DNA from 3 places in the Streptomyces sp. NPDC093097 genome. Region 2 is predicted to be linked to each of the others. Evidence: riboswitches for the same ligand, from Rfam matches in the RefSeq annotation. Region 2 holds a riboswitch; each other region holds the start of a gene.
The links. A riboswitch is a leader RNA that binds a small molecule or an ion and turns the genes downstream of it on or off. The one in region 2 is predicted to bind cobalamin.
Positions count from the first base shown of each region.

Region 1: linked by a shared signal. The riboswitch ahead of ACIQE0_RS11875 (CoA-acylating methylmalonate-semialdehyde dehydrogenase) and the one ahead of ACIQE0_RS16415 (ribonucleoside-diphosphate reductase subunit alpha) in region 2 are both predicted to bind cobalamin.
Region 3: linked by a shared signal. The riboswitch ahead of ACIQE0_RS05685 (HoxN/HupN/NixA family nickel/cobalt transporter) and the one ahead of ACIQE0_RS16415 (ribonucleoside-diphosphate reductase subunit alpha) in region 2 are both predicted to bind cobalamin.

Region 1 is NZ_JBIVOW010000005.1:377,376-382,254, forward strand. Features, by position in the region: gene ACIQE0_RS11870 (acyl-CoA dehydrogenase family protein) at 1-165, opposite strand, end outside; gene ACIQE0_RS11875 (CoA-acylating methylmalonate-semialdehyde dehydrogenase) at 171-1,670, opposite strand; cobalamin riboswitch at 1,889-2,021, opposite strand; gene ACIQE0_RS11880 (fluoride efflux transporter FluC) at 2,280-2,771, shown strand; gene crcB (fluoride efflux transporter CrcB) at 2,866-3,240, shown strand; gene ACIQE0_RS11890 (short-chain fatty acyl-CoA regulator family protein) at 3,325-4,773, opposite strand.
Region 2 is NZ_JBIVOW010000008.1:153,820-158,698, forward strand. Features, by position in the region: gene ACIQE0_RS16415 (ribonucleoside-diphosphate reductase subunit alpha) at 1-1,573, opposite strand, end outside; cobalamin riboswitch at 1,737-1,887, opposite strand; gene ACIQE0_RS16420 (GNAT family N-acetyltransferase) at 1,990-2,517, opposite strand; gene mctP (monocarboxylate uptake permease MctP) at 2,818-4,482, opposite strand; gene ACIQE0_RS16430 (DUF3311 domain-containing protein) at 4,479-4,739, opposite strand.
Region 3 is NZ_JBIVOW010000003.1:52,570-57,448, reverse strand. Features, by position in the region: gene ACIQE0_RS05695 (DoxX family protein) at 532-1,083, shown strand; gene ACIQE0_RS05690 (VOC family protein) at 1,157-1,660, shown strand; gene ACIQE0_RS05685 (HoxN/HupN/NixA family nickel/cobalt transporter) at 1,736-2,935, opposite strand; cobalamin riboswitch at 2,966-3,211, opposite strand; gene ACIQE0_RS05680 (alpha/beta hydrolase) at 3,310-4,158, opposite strand; gene ACIQE0_RS05675 (MarR family winged helix-turn-helix transcriptional regulator) at 4,155-4,879, opposite strand, start outside.

The DNA.
Region 1 (4,879 bases), on a different contig from region 2:
ATAGATCCCGCCCAGGCCGAGCCCCGCGGCCTTGCGCAGGACGTCGGTCGGGAAGTGCTTGGTCTGGTCCCACTCCACGGCGTGCGGGGTGAGATGGTCCTGGGTGAAGTCGAGCGTCGCCTCGACGAGGGCGAGTTGGTCCTCCGTGAGCATGGTGGTGGTCATGGCGCTCACCCCATGGTCGGGATGGTGAAGCTCGCGCCCTCCTTGGCCCCGGAGGGCCAGCGCGAGGTGACGGTCTTGGTGCGGGTGTAGAAGCGGATCGCGTCCGGCCCGTGCTGGCCCAGGTCGCCGAAACCGGAGCGCTTCCAGCCGCCGAAGGTGTGGTAGGCGACCGGTACCGGAATGGGCACGTTCACGCCGACCATGCCGGTGTTCACCCGGCGGGTGAAGTCGCGGGCGGTGTCCCCGTCCCGCGTGAAGATCGCCACGCCGTTGCCGTACGGGTGCGCGCTGGGCAGCCGCAGCGCCTCCTCGTAGTTCGCGGCCCGCACGACGCACAGCACGGGACCGAAGATCTCCTCCCGGTAGACCCGCATCTGGGTGGCGACGCGGTCGAAGAGCGAGGGGCCGGCGAAGAAGCCGTTCTCGTGGCCGTCGAGGGTGAACCCGCGGCCGTCCACGACGAGTTCGGCGCCCTCGTTGACCCCGATGTCGACATAGCGGCGCACCCGGTCGAGGGCGTCCCGGCTGACCAGCGGTCCGAAGTCGGCCTCGGGGTCGTCGCTGCGGCCGATGCGCAGCTTCCCGATGCGCTCCTTCAGGCGCTCCACCAGGGCGTCGGCGGTGGCCTCGCCGACCGGCACGGCCACGGAGATCGCCATGCAGCGCTCCCCCGCCGAGCCGTAACCCGCCCCGATCAGCGCGTCGACGGCCTGGTCGAGGTCGGCGTCCGGCATCACGATCATGTGGTTCTTGGCGCCGCCGAAGCACTGCGCCCGCTTGCCGTGCGCGGCGGCGGTGGCGTAGATGTGCGCCGCGATCGGGGTGGAGCCGACGAAGCCCAGCGCACCGACCCGGGAATCGGACAGCAGGGTGTCGACCGCTTCCTTGCCGCCGTTGACGACGTTGAAGACGCCCGGCGGAAGCCCTGCCTCCAGGAACAGTTCGGCCAGCCGCAGCGGCACGGAGGGGTCGCGCTCGGAGGGCTTGAGGACGAAGGAGTTGCCGCAGGCGAGGGCGGGCGCGGCCTTCCACAGCGGGATCATCGCGGGGAAGTTGAACGGGGTGATGCCGGCGGTGACGCCGATCGGGCTGCGCAGTGAGTGCACATCGATGCCGGTGCCGGCGTTGTCGGTGAACTCGCCCTTGAGCAGGTGCGGAATCCCGGCGGCGAACTCCACCACTTCCAGGCCGCGTTGCAGGTCACCGTGGGCGTCGGCGACCGTCTTGCCGTGCTCGGACGACAGCAGCCGGGCCAGCGACTCCCGTTCCCCGTCGACCAGTTGGAGGAACTTCATCATCACCCGCGCACGGCGCTGCGGGTTCCACTCGCCCCAGGCGCGCTGGGCCTCGGCGGCGTCGGCGATCGCCGCCTCGGTCTCTGCGCGGCCTGCGAGCGGGACGCGGGCCTGGACCGCGCCGGTGTTGGGGTCGTACACATCGCCATAGATCCCCGAGGTGCCCGGGGTGTGCTTGCCGCCGATGAAATGTGCCAGTTCACGGACCATGAATGCCTGCTCTCCGTCAGGTGAGATCCGGGGATGGCGCACCGGCCCGCACGGACGCCGAAACGGCGCGGGCGGGCGGCGCGGGATACGCAGGGCTGGGCCACCGTCAGAGGTCGCCGCTCGGCGCCCGTCGGATTCGCCGGTCGGGAGCGCGGGTGCATACCGGTGCCATGCGTGTCTGCTCCATCCTCGTGGACAACACGGAACACCCCGCGGCCGGTATCCTGACTCCCGGATCAGCACACGCTCCCCGGCCTTCCCGACGGACTCTCCGTCAGTGGCCGGTCTCGTTCGGGGAGCGCATTCCCCGGTCACAGTGGCGGGACCGCGCCGGAATCGCACCGGCTTCCCTGCACCGCGGGCCTTGCCCCCGAACATATAGTTGGACGTCCTAGTAAGTCCACCCCCACCACGTAACCGCACATCGCTGTCCGTGTTGGAGCCCCACCCGCCAGGCGCTACGCTGGGCACCCACGGCCACCGTCCCTCGGCGCCGTGACGGCGGTGGGGCCCGCCGTACCCGAACCGCAGCACCATGTGCCGCCAACGGTCCCTACTTGCGATCAGGCGCACCCTTTTCCGGGGTGCCGGCGAGTAGGAGAAGTGCGCGTGGAACCCCCTCGGACCGAGGCTCTTGCGGAATCCGTCGCCCCAGGCACCGGACCGTTGGACCGCCTGCGCCGTGCGCGGCGCCCTTCGCCCACGGATCAGTGGCCGGTGATCGGCGCGGTCTCCGTCGGCGGGGCCCTGGGCGCCGCCGCCCGCTACGGAGCCTCCCTGACGTGGCCCACCGCCCCCGGCGCCTTCCCCTGGACCACCGTGGGCATCAACGTCCTCGGCTGCGCCGTGATCGGCGTGTTCATGGTCGTCATCACCGACGCCTGGTCGGCGCACCGACTGGTCCGGCCCTTCTTCGGCACCGGCGTCCTCGGCGGCTTCACGACGTTCTCCACGTACGTGGTGGACATCCAGCTGCTGGTCAAGCAGCACCGCGCCGGCGCCGCGCTGGCCTACCTGGTCCTGACCGCCCTGTCCGCGCTGGCGGCGGTGTGGCTCGCCGCCGCGCTGACCCGGCGCGTGATCGGGTGGCGGACGCGATGACCGGGCGGAACCGCAGCGCACTCATGGACCAGGCACCGGCGACCCGCGACGGGGTCCGGGCCGACCGCACCACCGACCAGCAGGAGACCACGGCGTGAACTGGGCCCTCGTCCTCATAGGCGCGATGATCGGCGCCCCCCTGAGGTATCTGACCGACCGGGCCGTCCAGCGCCGCCACGACACCGTCTTCCCCTGGGGGACCTTCACCATCAACGTCCTCGGCAGCCTGATCCTCGGGCTGGTCACCGGTGCGGTGGCCGCCGGAGCGGCATCCCCTCATGTGCAACTGCTCGTCGGCGCCGGGCTGTGCGGGGCCCTGACGACCTACTCGACGTTCTCCTACGAGACGCTGCGCCTGACCGAGGACGGCGCGCGGCTCTTCGCCGCGGCCAACGTCGTGGGCAGCATCACCGCCGGCCTCGGAGCGGCCTTCATCGGGGCCGCGCTGGCGCAGGCGATCTGGGGATAGCGCGATCCGCTCCCCCTTCTGGCGAACGGCCCCAGGGCATCGGGTCGCGCCCTGGGGCCTTGTCGTGCCCGGGAGCGCGGAGGTTCAGCCGAGGGGGGTCCCCGACTCCACCGGGTAGGGCACATAGGTGCGGCGGTCCGGGTCGATGGCCAGGCGGCCGCCGGCCGGGGGGCGGGCCCGCTGTGCGCAGTCGCGGCGTTCGCAGATGCGGCAGCCCAGGCCGATGGGGGTGGCGGCGCGGGGGTCGTCCAGGGCGATGCCCTCGGCGTAGACGAGGCGGTGGGCGTGGCGCAGTTCGCAGCCGAGCGCGATGGCGAACTCGGCGCGCGGGGCGTGGTGGCCGAAACCGCCGCGGGTGAGGGTCCGCGCGATCCAGAAGTACCGCTTGCCGTCGGGCATTTCGGCGACCTGGGGCAGTATCCGGCCGGGCGCCGAGAACGCCTCGTACACCGTCCACAGCGGGCAGGTGCCACCGAGGCGGGAGAAGTGGAAGTCGGTCGCCGACTGGCGTTTGGAGATGTTGCCGGCCCGGTCGACGCGGAGGAAGGAGAAGGGGACGCCCCGGCGACCGGTGCGTTGGAGGGTGCTCAGGCGGTGGCAGACGGTCTCGAAGCCGACGCCGAAGCGCGCGGAGAGCAGCTCGATGTCGTAGCGCACGCCCTCGGCCGCGGCGAGGAAGGCGGTGTACGGCATGAGGAGGGCACCGGCGAAGTAGTTGGCCAGGCCGATGCGGGCCAGCGCCACGGACTCCGGCGAGGTCAACTCCACGGCGCTGGCGGCGAGTTGGTCAAGCAGTGGGCCGTGCTCCAACAGGGCGAGCTGGGTGGCGAGTTGGAAGGCGCGCTGGCCGTCGCTGAGCCAGGGGGAGAGGAACAGCAGACCGGTGTCGGGGTCGTACCGCCGGGCGTCGGCGGCACGGCCCGGCGCCGTCTGCACCACCCGGACGCCGCTCCGCTCGGCGAGGCGGGCGGTGAGCGGGTCGGCGGACCGGCCCGGCCGCAGTCCCATGCTCTCGGCCGCGCGCTCGGCCTCGGTGTCCAGGGGCTCGAAGTGGTTGTGGTGGGTGTAGAAGAAGTCCCGGACCTCGTCGTGCGGCTCGGTCGCGGGCAGCAGGCCGTCGTGCGCGCCGGGGGCCCCGAGGGCGGCGGCCTGTTCGGCGGTGTCGCGGTAGCGGCGGTGGAGGGAGACCAGCGCGCGGGCCACCTCCGGGTGGTCGCGGGCGGCTTCGGTGATCTCCTCGGCGGCGGGCAGCGGCACCCCGCACGCCTCGTCGGCGAGGGCGGCCCGCAGGTCGGCGGCGAGCCGGTCCTCCTCGGCGTCGGAGAAGAACTCCGCGTCGACGCCGAAGACCTCCGCGATCCGCAGCAGCACCGGTGCGGTCAGCGGGCGCTGGCTCTGCTCGATCTGGTTGGCGTAGCTGGTGGAGATGCCCAGGGCGCGTGCCAGGTCGACCTGGTTCATGCCGTGCTCGCGACGCAGGCGGCGCAGCTTGGCATGCGCGTAGACCTTGCGGTCGGCCGGTCGACGGGCCATCGCCCACCTCCTCGTCGCGGGACCGCGGGAACCGGTGCCGCCGGGTGCTACCGCGCGGCCCCGCAGCGGCAGTACCTTGCGAACATAGCATCCGCACAATTCGCAA
Region 2 (4,879 bases):
TCAGGCCCAGACCGACCGGCCGCCAGCGGGAGTTGGAGGCGGCGGCCTGCTCGGTCGGGTAGAAGTTGATGTCCACGACCCGGTCGAGGAAGGTCACGGCGGTGCGGACGGTGGCGTCCAGCCGCTCCCAGTCCATCTCGCCGTCCGCGCCCAGGTGCGCGGCGAGGTTGACCGACCCCAGGTTGCAGACCGCGGTCTCGCCGTCGTCGGTGACCTCCAGGATCTCCGTGCACAGGTTGGAGGAGTGCACGACCCGGCCGGGCTCGGCGGTCTGGTTGGCGGTGCGGTTGGCGGCGTCCTTGAACGTCATCCAGCCGTTGCCGGTCTGCGCCAGGGTGCGCATCATCCGGGAGTACAGCAGCCGGGCCGGCACCTGCTTGAGGGCCTTGCCCGCGGCCTCCGCCGCCCGGTAGGCGGTGTCGAACTCCGCGCCCCACAGGTCGACCAGCTCGGGCACGTCCGACGGGGAGAACAGCGACCAGTCGGCGTCCGCCTCCACCCGGCGCATGAACTCGTCCGGGATCCAGTGCGCGATGTTGAGGTTGTGGGTCCGGCGGGCCTCCTCGCCGGTGTTGTCCCGCAGCTCCAGGAATTCCTCGATGTCCGCGTGCCAGCTCTCCAGGTAGACGCAGGCCGCGCCCTTGCGCCGGCCGCCCTGGTTGACCGCCGCCACCGACGCGTCCAGGGTGCGCAGGAACGGCACGATGCCGTTGGAGTGCCCGTTGGTGCCGCGGATCAGCGAACCGCGGGCGCGGATCCGGGAGTACGACAGCCCGATCCCGCCGGCGTGCTTGGAGAGCCGGGCCACCTGGTGGTAGCGGTCGTAGATCGAGTCCAGCTCGTCCAGCGGGGAGTCCAGCAGGTAGCAGGAGGACATCTGCGGGTGGCGGGTGCCGGAGTTGAACAGCGTGGGGGAGGACGGCAGGTAGGAGAGCGTGCTGGTCATCCGGTACAGCTCGGCGACGTCCGCCAGCGCCCGCGCGGAGCCGTCCTCGGCCAGACCGCAGGCCACCCGCAGCAGGAAGTGCTGGGGCGTCTCGATCACCTTGCGGGTGATGGGGTGCCGCAGCAGGTAGCGCGAGTGCAGGGTGCGCAGGCCGAAGTACCCGAAGCGGTCGTCGGCGCTCTCGTCCAGCGCCGCGTCCACCAGTGCGTCCAGCCGCGCGGTGTGCGTGGTGACGAACTCCGCGGTGGCGTCCGCGATCAGGCCCTCCCGGTGGCCGACCGCGATCGAGGCGGAGAAGGACGAGGCGCCCTGGCCGGCGGCCTCCTCGGCGATGGCCAGGGTGAGCAGGCGCGCGGCGAGCTTGGAGTACTGCGGCTCGTCGGCGATCAGCCCGGCCGCGGCCTCGGTCGCCAGGGACCGCAGTTCGGCCGCGTCGGAGCCGGGGTGCCGGCCGCGCAGCGCGGCGGCGGCCACCTTGCCCGGGTCGGTCGCGGTCAGGTCCGCGGTCAGCTCGGTCAGCGTGCGCAGCAGGGCGACGCCCGGCCCGTCCTCGGCCGCGGGAGGCGCGGCCACCACGGGCTGCACGACCTCGGCGTCTGACGCGGGCTCCGTTGGCGCGATGGTCACCTGATGCTCTCCCTCACTCGGCGGGGGCCGGGAGGGCGGCGGCTGCAACGGCGCGCGGGCAGGCAAGGGGGCACCCCGCGGTGAACCGGGGTGCGCGGGCCGGCCGCGCTCCGTCCACCGACCCATCCCTCGGGGCCCGGACGTCTCGACGCCGCACCGATGGCGGTGCGGACGTACCATCGGCAGGTCTTCGGACTCGGGAGCGCGGATTCCCCATGAAACGGGCCGTATCCTGCGCTCTCATACCGTTGCGGGACAGTTCCGGATTCGCACCGGATTCCCCTGCGGGCGACAGCGAGGAAGAGCATACATCTTGTGTTGCTCCCAGCATGCACCCCCACATCTTGTGTCGTAGCTCATGCCGTTCCTACGGGCGCACCAACCGCCGCACCGCCCGTCCACCGCCGGAAAACGCCTCAGGCCAGCTCTTGGGCGAACGCCCACAGCCGCACCTCCGGGACCGGGTTCCAGTCCCGCTCGGCCGCCCGTACGAACCCCAGCCGGTGGTAGAGCCGGTGCGCCGGCAGCAGGTGCCGCTGGCTCGACAGCACCATCCCGCGCAGCCCCAGCGTCCGCGCCCGCGCCAGGCAGGCCCGCACCAGCGCCTCACCGACGCCGCGCCCGCGCCCCTCGCTCCGCACCGCCAGCATCCGGAACTCGCCCTCCCCGGGCCCGGCCAGATCCGCGTACGGACTCCCGTATGCGGCGAACGTCACCGCCCCGAGCACCGTCCCGTCCGACCTGTCCGTCCCGTCTGCCCCGCCCTGTCCGTCCACGGCCACCAGCACCTCGGCGTGCGCCACCCGGTGCGCCACGTCCCGCAGCACCGCCGCATACGGATCGTCCGCCCCGGTCAGCAGGCCGTCGGCCAGGTACACCTCCACCACCAGCTCCCCGACCGTCTCGAACTCCGCCTGGCGTATGGGCCTGATCGTGATGTTCATGAGACCAGTGTGGCGGCGCCAACCGAGATGCGGAGGCGGGGCGTTGGACGTGTGCCGGTGACTGTCAGTGCCCGCCGCTATGGTCGGAAGCAGCTGTCGTCCCACTCCAACCCGAGCGCGGAAGGAGGAAGTTCCATGGCCCCGCCCACCGACCGGCCGCCCCGCATGTCCCCCGAACACTTCGAGGAGACCGCCCGGATACATGCCCGCGAGGAAGAGGGCGGGTGGCTGGAGCTGACGTAGACCGGCGGGCCGCCGCGCGTCCGGGGATGCGCGGCGACCAGTGAGGGGTGTTCGGGGTCAGTGCCCGGCCGGTGCCTCCGCCGGGGCCGGCGGCAGGTCGGGCGTGACGCCCTTGTCGCCGCGGTCGGCGGTGTAGTCGTCGGGGACGGTCTCGTCGGCGCCGTCAGGGGCCTTGAGGGCCTTCAGGACGAGCGTCAGCACGACCGTCACCAACACGTTCAGGACGAAGGCGGTGAAGCCGATGTAGCCGATCTGGCCGATGCCGGGGATCTCCGCGCTGGAGCCGCCGAAGTGCTTCTGCGTCGGGCTGGCGACGCCGTACGCGGCGAGGGTGCCGTAGACCATGCCGACCGCCCAGCCGGCCAGCAGCGCCCAGCGGTGGAACCAGCGGGTGAACAGGCCGCCGACCAGCGCCGGCATGGTCTGCAGGATCCAGATGCCGCCCAGCAGCTGGAAGTTGATGGCGACGGTCTTGTCCATGGTCAGGACGAAGGCCAGGGCGCCGACCTTGACCAGGAGGGAGACCAGCTTGGCGACCTTGTGCTCCTGCTCGGGCGTGGCGGTGGGCTTCAGGAAGTCCTTGTAGACGTTCCGGGTGAAGAGGTTGGCGGCGGCGATCGACATGATCGCGGCGGGCACCAGCGCACCGATGCCGATCGCGGCGAACGCCACGCCCGCGAACCAGCTCGGGAACATGTCCGCGAACAGCTGCGGGATCGCCAGCTGCGCATTGCCGTGGGTGTCCGTCCCGGCCTTCAGCGCCATGAAGCCGAGCAGGGCGAGGAGGCCCAGCATCAGGGAGTAGAGCGGGAGGATGGTGGTGTTGCGGCGGATGACGTTGCGGCTGCGCGAGGAGAGCGTCGCGGTGATCGAGTGCGGGTACATGAACAGCGCCAGCGCCGAGCCGAGTGCCAGAGTGGCGTACGCCCACTGGGCGTTGGGGCCGCTGGCCAGTTCACCGCGCGGCTTGCCGGTGGGCCCGGGCTGGGCGAGGGCCTTGCCGGCCGCGTGGAAGATCTCGTCGAAGCCGCCCAGCTTGATCGGGATGTAGATGATCGCCACCGCGATGACGAGGTAGATCAGCCCGTCCTTGACGAACGCGATCAGCGCGGGCGCCCGCAGGCCCGAGGAGTAGGTGTACGCGGCCAGCACGGCGAACGCGATCAGCAGCGGGAGGTCCTTGACGAACCAGTTGGCGTGCTCCCCGCCGCCGACCCCCATGACGTCCAGGACGGCCTGGATGCCGACGAGTTGGAGCGCGATGTAGGGCATCGTGGCGAGCAGGCCGGTCAGTGCCACGGCCAGCGACAGGCCCTTGGAGCCGAAGCGTCCGCGGACGAAGTCGGAGGTGGTGACGTAGCCGTGGCGGTGCGAGACCGACCACAGCCGGGGCAGGAAGGTGAAGATCAGCGGATAGACCAGGATGGTGTACGGGACGGCGAAGAAGCCGGACGCGCCCGCCGTGTAGATCGCCGCCGGGACGGCCACGAAGGTGTACGCGGTGTAGAGGTCGCCGCCGAGCAGGAACCACGTGACCCAGGTGCCGAAGCTGCGTCCGCCCAGCCCCCATTCGTCGAGGTTGGCGGACTGCTCGGCCTTGCGCCAGCGCGCGGCCAGGAAGCCCATGACCGTGACGGCGAGGAAGAAGAGGACGAAGACGGTGAGGGCCACCCCGTCGACGCCCTGGGGGGCCGCGGCGAGCGCGGTGTGCGGGAACGTCATCGGGCCGCACCGCCCTTGCGGGCGCGCTGCTCACGCTGGACCAGCTTGTAGGCGACGGACGTCAGCGCCGTCGAGATCAGCACCCACGCCATCTGGTACCAGTAGAAGAACGGGATCCCGATCAGCGTCGGCTCGATCCTCGCGTACGAACTCACCCACAGCATCGCGACGAACGGGGCGAGCAGGCACAATCCGGCCACCACGCGTGTGGGGGTGACGATCGGTCTGTGGTCCGGTGATGCGGCTTTCTCGGCCATGGCCGTGGCTCCCGTCCCTGGTGAACTCCTGGGTGATCGGCTGGAAATCTATGCCAGGGTCGTGGCGCGCGTCACTAGCTGTCCGCATATCGGTATTCAGCAGTGACCGTAAGGGAGTTGGGGGCTTCCGGTGCGTGGGG
Region 3 (4,879 bases), on a different contig from region 2:
GGCGGGGGGTCTTTTGCCGTCCCCCTGCGTCCGCCGGTGCCGTCGGTGTTGAGCTCCGGGCTCTCGTGATCTGTGCCTGTCTGTGGCTGTTCGTCCGATGCCTGTGTGATCGACGGCGGTCGGTGGTGGCGGTGGCCCTGCGGTCCTGGCGGCGTGGTTCGGTCGCACCCTCGCATCCCCAACGCCCTTGTGTGGAAGGCCCCTTGGTGATTGCGGGCCCGGTCGCACCGTCGGGTGCGCTGGGGTGCGCGGCCTGGCCGTCCGGAGGGGGTGACCGGCGCTCGACGCGCGGTCCGGCCGGTAGGTCCCGGATGCGCAGTCGCCATCGGCGGACCCCTTGGCGCCCCCTCGGCAACCCCCTCGGCAGCCCCCGTCGGCAGGCCCCCTCGTCCCGATTGGGGGCCTTTGGTGTTTCCGGGGGCATGTGTATGGTGGAGGGGAGACTTGAACTTTCAAGTAAATGGTCGAGTAGGTAGTCGGCGGGCCGTGTGGTCGGGTCGTCGCGTGGTTCAGAGGGAATGAGCGATTGTCATGACGACCCCCCACAGTGTGTCCGGGGCCGAGCGGGTCGGTGCCGTGGTGCGGGACGAGTCCTCGTTGCGCGGGTATGACGCCGGGCTGTTCGTGCTGCGGCTGGTCCTCGGGCTGACCATGGCGGCTCATGGCGCCCAGAAGCTGTTCGGCTGGTTCGGCGGGGGTGGGCTGGACGGCACCGCCCAGTTCTTCACGGCGAGTGGTTACCCGTCCGGCAAGGTGATGGCCGTTTTCGCCGGTCTGGCCGAGACGCTGGGCGGGCTCGGGCTGGTGCTCGGGCTGCTGACGCCGCTCGCCGCCGCGGCCGTGGTCGGCACGATGATCAACGCGCTGGCGGTGAAGTGGGGCGGCGGCTTCTTCGCGCCCGAGGGCGTGGAGTACGAGCTGCTGATCGTCGGCGGGGCGGCCGCGCTGGGGCTGGCCGGACCCGGCCGCTTCGCGATCGACCGCCTCCTGCCCGTGGTGCGCGCGCATCGGCTGATGTACGGCGCGGGCGCGCTCGTCCTGGGTGTGGTGTTCGCGGCAGTGGTGTTGCTGTTCCGGAAGTGAGGTTGCGGCCCCTGGGTCAGGGGCGGCGACTGCCAAGGCGGGGGAGCGCGTTGAGGGAAGAGAGGGAGGGTTGATGTCCGTACGGCGGCTCAATCATGCGGTGTTGTACATCCGTGAGGTGGCACGGTCGGTGGAGTTCTACACCGAGGTGCTGGGGTTCACGGTGGACGTGGAGATTCCGGGGCGGGCGGCGTTTCTGAGCGCGCCCGGTTCGCAGAACGACCACGATCTGGGGCTGTTCGCGGTGGGGCGGGGGGCGCCCGGGCCGGAGAGCGGCCGAATCGGGCTGTACCACCTGGCCTGGGAGGTCGGGACGCTGGGCGATCTTGTGGCGGTCGCGGAGCGGCTTCAGGAGCGGGGGGCGCTGGCGGGTACCAGCGACCACCTGGTCTCCAAGTCGCTCTACGCCCGGGACCCGGACGGGAACGAGTTCGAGGTGATGTGGCGGGTGCCGCGGGAGGACTGGCCGGGAGCGGAGGACGCGGGGGCGCGGGTGCTGCCGCTGGACCTCGCGGGGGCGCTGGAGCGTTGGGGCCCGGACCTGTTGACGGGCGCGGCGGCCGGCTCGGCCACCTGAGGCGCGTGTGCGCAGGGGGCCGGATGTGCGGTGGCCCTCCCTGTCGGCTGACGGGGAGGGCCACCGCGCGTGGGGCTACGGGGTGTCGGGTTCTTCGGGGTGGGGGGCCGGGGCGGGGGCCTCGGCCGGTTGGGCGGCGGGTGTTCGGGCGGCCCAGCGCTTCTCGACGCCGCCGAGGCGCCAGTAGGCCAGCGCCGCCGCCCACACCACGACGAACAGGCCGACGATGACGAAGCCCGCGTTGTCGAGGTTGAGGGAGGAGATCGCCCCGGACACCGGGTCGTCGAGGCCGAGCTTGTCGTGCAGGACGGTCACCAGCTCGATGGTGCCGATGAAGAACGCGACCGCGATCGACAGACCGGTGATGGTGAGGTTGTAGTAGACCTTCCGCACGGGGTTGGAGAACGCCCACTGGTACGCGAAGTTCATGAAGGTGCCGTCGAGGGTGTCGAACAGGCTCATTCCGGCCGCGAACAGCAGCGGCAGGCACAGGATCGCGTACCAGGGCAGGCCCGCCGCGGCGCCGCTGCCGGCCATCACCATCAGCGTCACCTCGGTCGCGGTGTCGAAGCCGAGGCCGAAGAGGAAACCGAGCGGGTACATCTGGCCGGGGCGGCTGATGGACTTGGTGAGCCGGCCGAGGATCCGGTTCATGAAGCCCCGGGAATCCAGGTGGGCTTCGAGCTCCTGCTCGTCGTAGGCGCCCGACCGCATCGCCCGGAACACCTTCAGGATGCCAAGCAGGGCGACCAGGTTGAGGGCGGCGATGAGGTAGAGGAAGGTGCCCGAGACGGTCGTGCCGATGAGGCCGAGCGTCTGGTGGGTGGTGGAGTTGTCGTTCATCAGGGTGCCGGCGAGCTGGGCGCCGCCGGCCACCAGCGCGGACATCGCGACCACCACACTGGAGTGGCCGAGGGCGAACCAGAACCCCACCGAGACCGGGCGTTTGCCGTCGGCCATCAGCTTGCGGGTGGTGTTGTCGATCGCCGCGATGTGGTCGGCGTCGAAGGCGTGCCGCATGCCCAGGGTGTAGGCGGTGACGCCGAGTCCGACGCCGAACACCTGGCTGCCGACGGCGTAGTGGCCCGGCACGACCAGGAGGAAGAGTACGCCGAAGGCGACGACATGCAGCGCGGCTATGACCGTCATCAACCCGGCTGTGCGGACGGTGTCGCGGCGTTGCCAGCGGAACGAACCGGTGGATCCGGGTGTGCCGGGGGGAAGGGAACTGCGGGGAGTTGGGGAATTGTCCGGGGTATCCGTGGACAGGGCCATCTGGCCATCACGCTCCAGCACCTCGTGGATTGCTTCGTGAAATGCCGTGGCCGGTCTCCTGGCTTTGGGGTGCCTCCCTGCTCCTTGAGAGCTTGGGGGAGGGTGTGCGCTTCCGGCCCGCCTTCCCGGCCGCAGGCTGCGGTCAGTGGCGCCGTACGTACACGTCGCACGTACAGAGGGCTGGAAACTCCCCGATCACAGTGGCGAGGGCCGCGCCGGCCTGGGACACGAGGTCCTGCACCGGTCTTCCCGAACACCACGGCCCGGTCACTCTAGCGGGCACCGACGAGATCCGGCCATGCCCGAAGGCCCCGGGAGGATGCCGGGGCCTTCGGGCAGGCGGTCCGCGCCGCAGGAGCAGGGGTGGCAGGGACTCAGAGGGCCAGGGACGTCAGGAAGGTGTGGAGTTCGTGGTCGAAGAGCCGGGCGTTCTCCAAGTTGACCGTGTGGCCGGCGGCCGGGATGCGTATCCGCCGGGCGCCGGGGACCTGCAGCGCTATCGCATGGGCGTTGGCGGAGATGTCGGTGGAGTCGAGGTCGCCGTCGAGGACGGCGGTCGGCACCCGGATCTCACCGAGTCGGTCCGCCGCCCCGACCTCCAGGGGCATGCCCACCCCCACACCGTCCGCGTGCACCTCGACATTGGCGCACGCGGAGGCGCGCATCCGCTCCCGGAAGCCGGGGTGCACGGCGGACGGCGCACGGTGCGGTCCGTCCACCCACATCCGCAGGAAGTGCTCCACGTACCGCTCCGCGCCGTCCGGTTCGCCGATCGCGGCGACCTGTTCCCGGATGTGCTCCAGGATGAAGGGGTCGGTGAAGGGGCGGCCGCTGACCCCGGGCGAGGCCAGGAAGAGGGCGGAGACCCGGTCCGGGTAGGCGATCGCGGTGTCCAGTGAGACCCGGGAGCCGTGCGAGAGGCCGACGAGGACGGCGCGCGGTATGTCGAGCGCGTCCAGCAGGGCCACCAGGTCGTCGTGGTTGGACCAGTCGCCGGTCACCGTGGAGGAGAGGCCGTGGCCGCGGGAGTCGTAACGGACCACCTGCAGGCCGGAGTTCACCAGCCAGGCGAACTGCTCGTCCCACATGTGCTGGTCGAGCATCCCGCCGTGCAGCAGGACCACCGCGGGCCCCGAACCGGCCGTCTCATAGAACAGTTCGCCGTCGTCGACCGGCACGGTGCCGTTGTCGATCTCGGACCATGCCTGGAAGTCGTGGGTCATTCTGCGGGCCGTTCTGTGCGGGACGGACGGGCGGTCGGACGGGCGGGCGCCGGAGGCCGGTGCCCGATGCCGGGTGATGTGCCGGGCGATATGGCGGCCGGTGCGGCATCTTGGGCGGTGGCGTCCTGCTTTTCGGGATTGCCGCGTTCCTCCGGGGGAACGTGCGAACCGTCCGCCAGGTGCCGGAATTCCTCACCGAGCCGGTCCAGGACCCGCAGCGCCGTGCGGACCTCTCCGGTCGACAGGTCGGCCAGCCCGCGCCGGAGCTCCGCGGCCTCGGCGTCCTGGATGCCGCGCATCACCTCCGTGCCCTCGTCGGTGAGCTCGATCAGGGACGAGCGGCGGTGGGCGGGATTGGGGGCCGTCACGACCAGGCCCAGCTCCGCTGCGTGGTTCACCCAGCGCTGCACCGGCTGACGGTCCAGCCCCAGAGAGCGGGCCAACTGCGGGACCGTGCACGAACCTTGGACGCGCAGCGCGTCGAGCAGGGCGTGCTCGCCGGCGGTCATGCCGGTGCCTTCGAGCTCGCGCTCCACCGCGCGCACGATCGTCCGGTGCAGCGGCCACAGTCGTCGGATGACGTCGTACAGCAACTCCTCGGTCGTCGCTGCCTGATCGGCGCCCTGGGTGTGGCGCTCGTCCTGGCCGGGCCGGATGTCCCAGCTCCCGCGATCGCCGCGTTCGTCGTGGTCTCCGCGATCGTCAAGACCGCTCCGGTTGC